2 regions of the Agromyces sp. NBRC 114283 genome follow, and region 2 is predicted to be linked to the other one. Evidence: predicted binding sites of a transcription regulator. Region 2 holds the regulator's gene; the other holds the start of a gene.
The links. The regulator HspR, encoded in region 2, represses chaperone genes until heat shock. The targets are predictions, from matches to a motif close to AAGTTGAGTCNNNNNGACTCAACTT.

Region 1 (4,791 bases), 2.8 Mb from region 2:
GAGAAGCCGTTCGCCGAGGCATCCGCCGACGCGACGAAGCCGAGCGCACCGGACCGCGAGGCGAGGAACTCCGACCCGAGGTTCGAGGTCATCACGACGACCGTGTTGCGGAAGTCGACCGTGCGACCCTGCCCGTCGGTGAGGCGTCCGTCGTCGAGCACCTGCAGCAGCAGGTTGAACACGTCGGGGTGCGCCTTCTCGATCTCGTCGAACAGCACGATCGAGTACGGGTTGCGGCGCACGCGCTCGGTGAGCTGACCCGCCTCGTCGTAGCCGACGTACCCGGGAGGGGCGCCGACGAGCCGCGACACGGTGTGCCGCTCGCCGAACTCCGACATGTCGAAGCGGATCACGGCGGACTCGTCGTCGAACAAGCGGTCGGCGAGCGCGCGGGCGAGCTCGGTCTTGCCGACGCCCGTCGGCCCGAGGAACAAGAACGAGCCGACCGGCCGCTTCGCGTCGCCCATGCCGGTGCGGTTGCGACGCACAGACTTGGCGACGGCGGTGACCGCGTCGTCCTGCCCGATCACGCGGGCGTGCAGCTCGTCTTCGAGGGTCGCGAGGCGCTCGCGCTCCCCCTCGGTGAGGCGGTTCACGGGGATGCCGGTGGCGCGCGAGATCACCGCGGCGATCTGCGCCTCGTCGACGATCGTTCCCTGAGCCTGTCGAAGGGAATCCTGGCTGGTCCCCTGAGCCGCGTTGGTTCCCTGAGCGTGTCGAAGGGAACTCGCCCCCACCTCATCCAGCTTCCCCTGCACCTTCGAGATCTCGTCGCGGATGCGGGATGCCTCCTCGTAGTGCTCGGCGGCGACGGCGGCGTTCTTCTCGGACTCGAGCTCGGCGAGCCGCGCCATGAGCGCGGGCACGTCGGTCTTCACGCCGAGGCGGAGGCGCAGTCGCGCACCGGCCTGGTCGATGAGGTCGATCGCCTTGTCGGGCAGCACCCGGTCGGGCAGGTAGCGGCTGCCGAGTTCGACGGCGGCGCGCAGCGCGTCATCCGTGTACTCGACGCCGTGGTGCTCCTCGTAGGCGGGCTTCAGGCCCTGGAGGATGCGCACGGCGTCCTCGATCGAGGGCTCGCCGACGCGCACCGGCTGGAAGCGGCGCTCGAGGGCGGGGTCCTTCTCGATCTGGCGGTACTCCTTGAGCGTGGTCGCCCCGATGAGGTGCAGCTCGCCGCGCGCGAGGCGCGGCTTCAGGATGTTGCCCGCGTCCATGCCGCCCTCGCCCGCGCCTCCGGCGCCGACGACGGTGTGCACCTCGTCGATGAAGACGATCAGCTCGCCGCGGTGGGCGGCGATCTCCTCCATCGTCTTGGTGAGGCGCTCCTCGAAGTCGCCGCGGTAGCGGGTGCCGGCGAGCATGCCGGGCAAGTCGAGCGCGATGACGCGCTTGCCGAGCAGGGCTTCGGGCACCTGCTCGTCGACGATGGCCTGCGCGAGACCCTCGACGATCGCGGTCTTGCCGACGCCCGCCTCGCCCACGAGCACGGGGTTGTTCTTCGTGCGGCGGGAGAGGATCTCGATGGTCTGCTCGATCTCGTCGGCACGGCCAATCACGGGGTCGAGCTCGCCGTTGCGGGCACGCTCGGTGAGGTCCATGCCGAACTTGTCGAGCGTCGGCGTGGATCCCTGAGCCTGTCGAAGGGAATCCCCCTCGCCGGTTCCCTGAGCCTGTCGAAGGGAATCCTCGTCAGTGCCCTGTCGAAGGGCCTCATCCACCCCGTCCCGCATCGTCTGCGTCAGGGCCTCGGCCGTGACGCCCGCACGGGCGAGCACCTGTCCGGCCGGGGCATCCTGTCCCAGCACGAGCGCGAAGAAGAGGTGCTCGGGGTCGATGTACGTCGCGCCAGAGGAGCGCGCCACCTGGTAGCTGTGGAACAGCGCGCGGGAGGCCGAGGGCGTGATGGTCGCGGCGTCGCGCCGCTGACCCAGCTCGTCGAAGGGGACGTCGCCGGATGCCGGCAGGCGCGCCTCGGTCGCGGTGATGATGCGCTCGGGGCTCGCGCCGACGCGACGGATCGCCGCCTGCACGCTCTCGTCCTCGACGATGACGCGCAGGATGTGCAGCGCGTCGAGCTCGGTCTGGCCGCGCTCGAGGGCGAAGCGTCCCGCCTGCTGAAGAATGCTCTGGGTGCGGGCCGTCAGGAACCGGCTGAGGTCGATCGACCGCGCCTGACGGGCCTGCTCACCCGCGAGGTATCGGGCGAGGAACTCGTCGAACGAGCTCGCGCCGGCCTCGTTGAAGTCGTTGGGCACCTGGCCTCCTGGTTGAAGTTGAGTGTGGTTCGCTCAAGTTCAACGCATGGGCGCGGGAGGTATTCCCAGCTAGCACCTGCCCGCGCTCGTCCAGTCCACTCCAAGCACTCGTCGGGTCACGCCTCCGCATCCATCCGGGCGAGCGCGTCACGGATGAGCGGACTCCAATCTTCCAATGTCTCAGTGCCGTCAATGATGTTCCGCATCGCGGTTTCGAACCGGCGCAACACCGGCCGCAAGTCACGGCTGATGCCCTCATTCGCCTTGGCAGCATCCGCTGCAGTCTTCATCCCCGACACAGCCGTCTTGGATGCCTCGATCATGCCGACCAGCTGCTCTAGGGCCCTTCGCGAACCGGCTTGGTTAACCTGGTTGCTCGCGATTTCGATTACCGCTCGAACGGCGGGGTCCAGTCGAATCAGCTCCGTCGAGTAGTCCCGAGATCGCTTCTCAAGGTTCAGTAGCTCTGGTTCAATATCGCGGGCGAGCTGCCGAGCGATGCGAACCTTGGCGGCGAATGAATTGGGGCGAGAGTTGGCGGCGTTCATCTCCTCGGTGGCGGCGGAAAACCGCGCATTGAAGGCCTCAATCGCCGGGGGCAGCGCTTCAACCGCCTGCCCCCAATCCTGCATGGCTGGCCCCAGATCTACCAACCTGTCTAGTAGACCCGGGGCGTCCTCTCTGGCCTCAACCTGACCACCTGCGGCACCAATCGGATCCACCACCGAACTCGCGGGCATGGTGCTAGATGGGGATACTCCGTCGGCTGAAACGCGTTCGATTCCAGCGTCGGTCGCGATCGCTGCGCTACCGGCCAACGTGCCTTGCCCGGCCGGACCGCCTGATGCTTCCAGCTCCTGTGTGAGTTCTACGAGCCGGAGAGCCAGCCGGTTGATCGCCGCCCGATAGTCCGCCGATGCCTCGTCGAGCAATCGCATGCGTTCCCAAGGCTCATACTGCATTCTCGCCGCGATCGCCTTCAGCTCATCGCCGCTGTCCTCTATCAGGTCTGGAACTGGAACGTATCGGACCGAAAGAAGGAGCTGCGGGAGTCCAACTTTGCTCGCCGAGGTTGCAAAGCGGCGCAGCTCGTTCCGACACTCTTCCCGGGTGAAGTACGTCGGCGTGAGTATGGGGATAAAGAACAACGTCGCTTGGAGCGCCTCATCAAGCTTCGCGCGAAAGTCCTCGCCCCAGCGAATATGCTCTCGATCCGTGAAGATGTCGATGGTCGCGCCGGTGAGCATCTCAAACTCAGCGCGAAGCTGCGCAGCGAGCCTGAGAACTCGCCCCTGCTCTCGGTCGTCGTCGGCATGTGCATAGCTCAGAAACGCTCGCGCCACGATCTCCAAGGAAGCCCCCAATCGTCGATGAGTGATCGTTCCAGGGTGGCAGCATCGGCTCGACATCAGGGCGGCGCTTCTCCCCCCAATCCGGGGGATTCATTCCGCTAAAACCGGCCGCGGGAGGCCCATGCGAGCTCACGTTTGCTCTCGCGCCACAATTCAGCACGAGGCGTCTGGCGCAGCTGCCCTCCCGGCCCGCCCAGAAATTGGGCCAAGGTGCCAATTCGCAGTCCATTCCACGGCCGCAGACACTTGCCCACGCAGACACGGCTCGAGGCTCGAGCCTGGACGCAACTACCATCAGGGTCATGGACAAACCTGAACCCGATTCAGTGTCTGACGCGCACTTCGTAATCCGCGCGAAGACCCTCTCTGTCGCAGCGGGAATTGCCGCGCTGGCCGCGATTGCTGCGCTTGTGACAGTGATAGGGGTAACTGGGAGCGACGCGTTGGCCGCCGTCGCGATCGCGCTAGCCATCCTCGCGTTCCTTGTTCAGATCATTGTCCTAGTCGCAGATCTCATGGCAACCAACGCACGCGACGAGGAAGCTCGCCGCATCAACGCCGATTCGCGCGCACTCCTAGCTCGCGTCGAGATTCGGACGGAGCAAACCTCAACGATCGTGAGTGAACAGCTTGCCAAGCTGCTGGATGCTGTGCTCGTATCGACTAAGCCCGCAGTGGACGGCAGCTCGGCAACAATCGACGACGTCCGCGAGGCCCTCAAAACGGTGCGCTCGGAGACGCTCGGGGATGCGAAGCAGGCAGCAGGCGCTGCTCGTGTCTCCTTGGTCCGGATCTGGCCATCAGCATCGACGCTAGAGCGGCTAATCGCGCAGGGGATTCAGCAGCTCCCCGATCTGTGCTTCCCTCTACTCGACATCCTTGCGATGGATCTTGTGAGTTCGTACCAGCAAGGCATTCCCGAAGGCCGAGTCATGGATACGCCGATGTACGCGGAGGCAGCGGCTGCGCTCGTAGCAAACGGCTACGCAACGCAGAATGAGATCCGACTGGTCCTGACTCACAAAGGGATCGAGGCGGCCAGCCTCATCGCCGCCTACGATCCGGTCCCTGACTACGTACTGAACCTCTGGCCAGATCTCCCAGCGGTTCGCCAAAGGTCGCAACGCTAGCAGCAAGCGAGCAGAGGCTCCGCATGACAAGCGTCGCATTCGGGCGCCCTC
Region 2 (4,791 bases):
GACCAGAACGCCAGCGGCCAGGCATCCGACCAGGCGTCCGACGAGGACGTGGTCGACGCCGAGGTCGTCGACGACGAGGACCCGTCGACGGGCTCCGGGCAGGCGAAGTAACCATGGCTGACGAGAACCAGAACCCCGACGAGCCGGTCATCCGCGACAAGCGGAAGATCGACCCCGAGACCGGTGCGGTTCGCGAGCCGTCGAACGAGACGGATGCCGCGGCCGACGCCGCGGCATCCGTCGACGAGGCCGAGCTCACCGTCGACGACATCCTCAACGCGGCGCAGGCCGAGGTCGCGGAGCCGAACGACGAGCACCTCGCCGACCTCAAGCGGGTGACCGCCGAGTACGCCAACTACCGCAAGCGCACCGAGCAGAACCGCGAGCTCGAGCGCGACCGGGCGGTCGGCCAGACGGTCGCCGCGCTGCTGCCCGTGCTCGACGACCTCGACCGGGCCGAGAAGCACGGCGACCTCGAGGGCGACACCGCCTTCGGCACGATCGCCGCGAAGCTCCGCCAGGTCACCGAGCGGCTCGGCCTGGTGCGCTTCGGCGCGGTCGGCGAGCCGTTCGACCCGCAGCTGCACGAGGCGATCTTCCAGCAGCCCGCCGACGACGTGGAGGTCGACACGGTCGCCGACGTCGTCGAGACCGGGTACCAGCTGGGCGAGGTCCAGCTGCGGCCGGCCAAGGTCGTGGTGAAGAGCCCGCAGGGCTGAGCCCCGGCAGACCGCCCCACGAGACGGGAGGAGATTCGCGCCAGGGGAGGATGGGATCGTTCGATCCGACCTCCGCCGCAGCGAATCTCCTCCCGCACTCATTCAGATACGACAGACTTCAAGAAAGGAGGTGCCGATGGCCAGTCAGGACTGGTTCGACAAGGACTTCTACCAGGTGCTCGGCGTCTCCAAGGACGCGAGCGACAGCGAGATCAAGAAGGTCTACCGCAAGCTCGCGCGCAAGTACCACCCAGACCAGAACCCCGGCGACGCCGCCGCGGAGGCGAAGTTCAAGGAGATCTCCGAGGCGAACGCCGTGCTCTCCGACCCCGAGCAGCGCAAGGAGTACGACGCCATCCGGGCGATGGGCTCCGGGGCGCGCTTCACGGCGCCCGGCGCCGGCGGCCAGGGCGGCTTCGAGGACGTCTTCGGCGGCATGTTCAACCAGGGCGGCGGCGGCCAGCGCTACACCTTCCAGCAGGGCGGCGACTACGACGACCTGCTCGGCGGGCTCTTCGGCGGCGGCCGCTTCGGGCAGCCCTCCGGAGGATACCGAGGCTTCGGCGGGCCGACCCGCGGGCGCGACGTCACGGCGACGACCACGCTCGACTTCATCACGGCGACCAAGGGCGAGCAGATCACCCTGCAGACCTCCGACGGCAAGCCGATCACGGTGCGCATCCCGGCCGGCGTCGCCGACGGGCAGAAGATCAAGCTCCGCGGCAAGGGCCACCCCTCGCCCGACGGCGGCGAGACCGGCGACCTCATCCTCACCGTGCACGTGCGCAAGCACCCGGTCTTCGAGCGCGACGGGCTGAACCTCCGCGTCACCGTGCCCGTGACGTTCACCGAGGCCGCGCTCGGCGCCACGATCCAGGTGCCGACCCTCGGCGGCGACCCCGTCAAGCTGCGGGTCGCCCCCGGCACCCCGAGCGGACGGGTGCTGCGCGTCAAGGGCCGCGGCGTCGAGACGAAGAAGGGCACCGGCGACCTGCTCGCCGTCGTGCAGATCGCCGTCCCCTCCCACCTCTCGAAGGAGGCGAAGGAGGCCGTCGAGGCGCTCGCCGCCGCCCTCCCCGACGAGGACCCGCGCGAAGACCTGCTCGCCAAGGCGCGGAGCTAGCCGTGAACGAGACGAGCCCGCTCTTCGTGATCTCGGTCGCGGCCGAGCTCGCGGGCATGCACCCGCAGACCCTCCGGCAGTACGACCGGCTCGGGCTCGTGTCGCCCACCCGCACCGCCGGCAAGTCGCGCCGCTACTCCATGCGCGACGTCGTGCAGTTGCGCGAGATCGCCCAGCTCTCGGCCGAGGGCGTGAGCCTCGAGGGTATCCGCCGGGTGCTCGGCCTCGAAGACGAGGTGCAGAGCCTGCGCGCCCGGGTGCGCGAGCTCGAGGCCGCGCTCGCCGACGAGATGCTGAACCGGCCGGGTCGCCGCGTGTTCGCCGCAGGTTCGGCCGGTGAAGTCGTCACCCTCAAGGCCGGCACGCGCGTGCGCCGCGAGAACGCGCTCGTCGTCTGGCGCCCGCTCGAGCACGAGTAGCGCCCCGACCGCGGCGAAGCGCGGCGGCCAGCGCCGAACGCGCGCAGCCGGCTCAGCGCCCCCAGGCCTCGGCAGGCGCCTCGATGACGTCGTACGGCCGCGAGCTCCAGTGCGTGCCGTAGCCGTAGTGGCTCGAGGCCCACGGCGAGGCCCAGATCGCCTGCGCCGTCGCGTCGGCGGAGTCGCCGCGCTGCAGCGCGGCGTCGACGGCCGGGTACCGTCCGGAGCGCAGGTTCTCGGCGGCGTAGTACGCCGCGACGGCGAGGTCAGGGTAGCTCCCCAGCCCTGAGCCTCCGCCCGAGCCCTGCCCGTTGTTGAGCGGGTTGTTGCGGTTCCACCAGTTGTCGGCGCCGTTCTCCTGGCGCATCCAGCGCATCATGAACGTGACGTTCTCTTCGGTCACCGGCCAGTCGCCCTCGATCAGCACGAGCTTCGCCCAGTCGAGGTTGGTGCCGCCCGCCACGAGGGTCTGGGTGCCCGTGGACGCGACGTACGACTCCTCGGCGACGCCGGGCAGGGCCGCGGCGTCGTGCACCTCGATCGACTGCACCGCGTCGGCGACGGTGTCGGCCGATCCGTCGGCGACGAGGGCCACGGCCGCCGGGTCGGGGGCCGGCGAGCTCGGTGCCAGCGCGAGCCCCGCGGTCGTGCCGAGCACGACGACGGAGGCGAAGAGGGCCGCGAAGCGGCGGGCGACGGGCGGCCGTGCGGCGTCGCTGCGGGGTCGCTCGCGCGCCGCCGCACCGGGGTTCGGGGCGACGGCCGGGTCGGTGGAGCGGGGGAACCGGCGGTGACGCATGCGGATGCGAGGGTAGCAAACCCGACTGGATCCCTCCAGAGCGCGCCCAGTCGGCGCCGGGTAGCCTGCCGAGGTGGACTTCACTGCGCTGCGCCGGCATCCCGACGTCGAGGGGCCCGGGCTCGAGGCATCCGATGCCGCCGACCGGCTGATCCTCGACGAGGCGAGGGCGGCCGTCGGGGCGCTCGCGCCCGGTGAGCTCGTCGTCATCGACGACGCCTTCGGGGCCCTCGCGCTCGGCGCGGTGGACCTCGGCGCGCACGAGGTGCGCGTGCACCAGGACCCGATCACGGGCGAGCGCGCGCTCGCCGAGAACGCCGCCCGGCTCGGGCTCGCGCACGAGGTGCGCTCGGAGCCGCTCGCGCCGGCGCTCGTCGCCGGGGCGCGGCTCGTGCTGCTGCGGCTGCCGCGCTCCCTCGACCGGCTCGACGAGATCGCCGAGCTCGTCGCCCGCCACGCGGCTCCCGACGTCGAGATCGTCGCCGGGGGACGCCTGAAGCACATGTCGATCGCGATGAACGAGGTGCTCGGCCGAGCGTTCGCGCGCGTCGACGTGAGCCTCGCGCGGCAGAAGTCGCGGGTGCTGCGCGCGAGCGGCGCTCGCGCCGAGCTGCGACCGCCGGCCGGCGCCGCGGATGCCCCGTCGAATGCCGCGCCCGCCCGGTGGCCGCGCCGCGAACGCCACGACGAGCTCGGCCTCGTGGTCGTCGCGCACGGCGGCGTGTTCGCGGGCACGAAGGTCGACATCGGCACCCGCTTCCTCCTCGGCCACCTCGCCGAGGCCGTGCCCGGCGCGGCATCCGCCGTCGACCTCGCCTGCGGCAGCGGCGTCATCGCGACCAAGCTCGCGCTCTCGCGCCCGGGCATCCGCGTCACGGCGAGCGACCGCTCGGCGGCCGCCGCGGCATCCGCCCGCCTCACCGCGCTGGCGAACGGGGTCGCCGAGCGGGTGACCGTGGAACGCGCCGACGGCCTCGAGCTCCTCGCCGACGCGAGCGAGCCGCTCGTGCTGCTGAACCCGCCGTTCCACAGTGACGCGGCGCTCTCCACGGGCATCGCGGGGCACCTCTTCGCCGACGCGGCGCGGGTGCTGGCGCCGGACGGCGAGCTCTGGTGCGTCTGGAACTCGCATCTGCGCTACCGGCCGCTGCTCGAGCGCCTCGTCGGCCCGACGCGGCAGATCGCGAGGAACGCGAAGTTCACGGTGACCGCCTCCCGGCGCTCCGAGCGAACCGCCGAGCGAAGCGCCGAGCGGGCGGGCGCGTGACGGCCGCCGAGCAGCCGGCCGACGACGAGCGGCCGGACCCGCGCCGGCTCACCTCCGTCGAGCAGCGCATCGACGCCGCCGCGCACCGCCTGCTCGCGGGCGCGTCCGAGCACGGGGCGAAGGCCAAACTGCTCGAGTTCCTCGTGTTCGGGGCGAAGCAGGCCTGGGCGTGCGTCTTCGGCGCCGCGCTCCTCGCCGTCATCGTCGCGGCGCGGCTCTGGTACCCCGACGACGCCTGGCTCGCGCGCAACGACGCGCTGACCCTCGCGGCGATCGCCATCCAGATCGTCATGCTCGCCACCCGCCTCGAGACCGGCCGCGAGCTCTGGGTGATCGTGCTCTTCCACCTCACCGGCACCGCCATGGAGCTGTTCAAGACCGACGTCGGCTCCTGGAGCTACGACGGCGACGGCATCCTGCGCATCGGCGCCGTGCCGCTCTTCTCGGGCTTCATGTACGCGGCG

Region 1: a site for HspR is predicted at 2,274-2,298, ahead of QSJ60_RS15945 (ATP-dependent Clp protease ATP-binding subunit). Genes of this name have one in related genera too.

The regions. Positions count from the first base shown of each region.
Region 1 is NZ_BSQP01000001.1:3,325,877-3,330,667, forward strand. It holds gene QSJ60_RS15945 (ATP-dependent Clp protease ATP-binding subunit) at 1-2,258, opposite strand, end outside; gene QSJ60_RS15950 (toll/interleukin-1 receptor domain-containing protein) at 2,375-3,601, opposite strand; gene QSJ60_RS15955 (hypothetical protein) at 3,913-4,740, shown strand.
Region 2 is NZ_BSQP01000001.1:529,235-534,025, forward strand. It holds gene dnaK (molecular chaperone DnaK) at 1-111, shown strand, start outside; gene QSJ60_RS02540 (nucleotide exchange factor GrpE) at 114-719, shown strand; gene QSJ60_RS02545 (DnaJ C-terminal domain-containing protein) at 856-1,842, shown strand; gene QSJ60_RS02550 (heat shock protein transcriptional repressor HspR) at 1,845-2,261, shown strand; gene QSJ60_RS02555 (hypothetical protein) at 2,314-3,060, opposite strand; gene QSJ60_RS02560 (class I SAM-dependent methyltransferase) at 3,134-4,327, shown strand; gene QSJ60_RS02565 (DUF817 domain-containing protein) at 4,324-4,791, shown strand, end outside.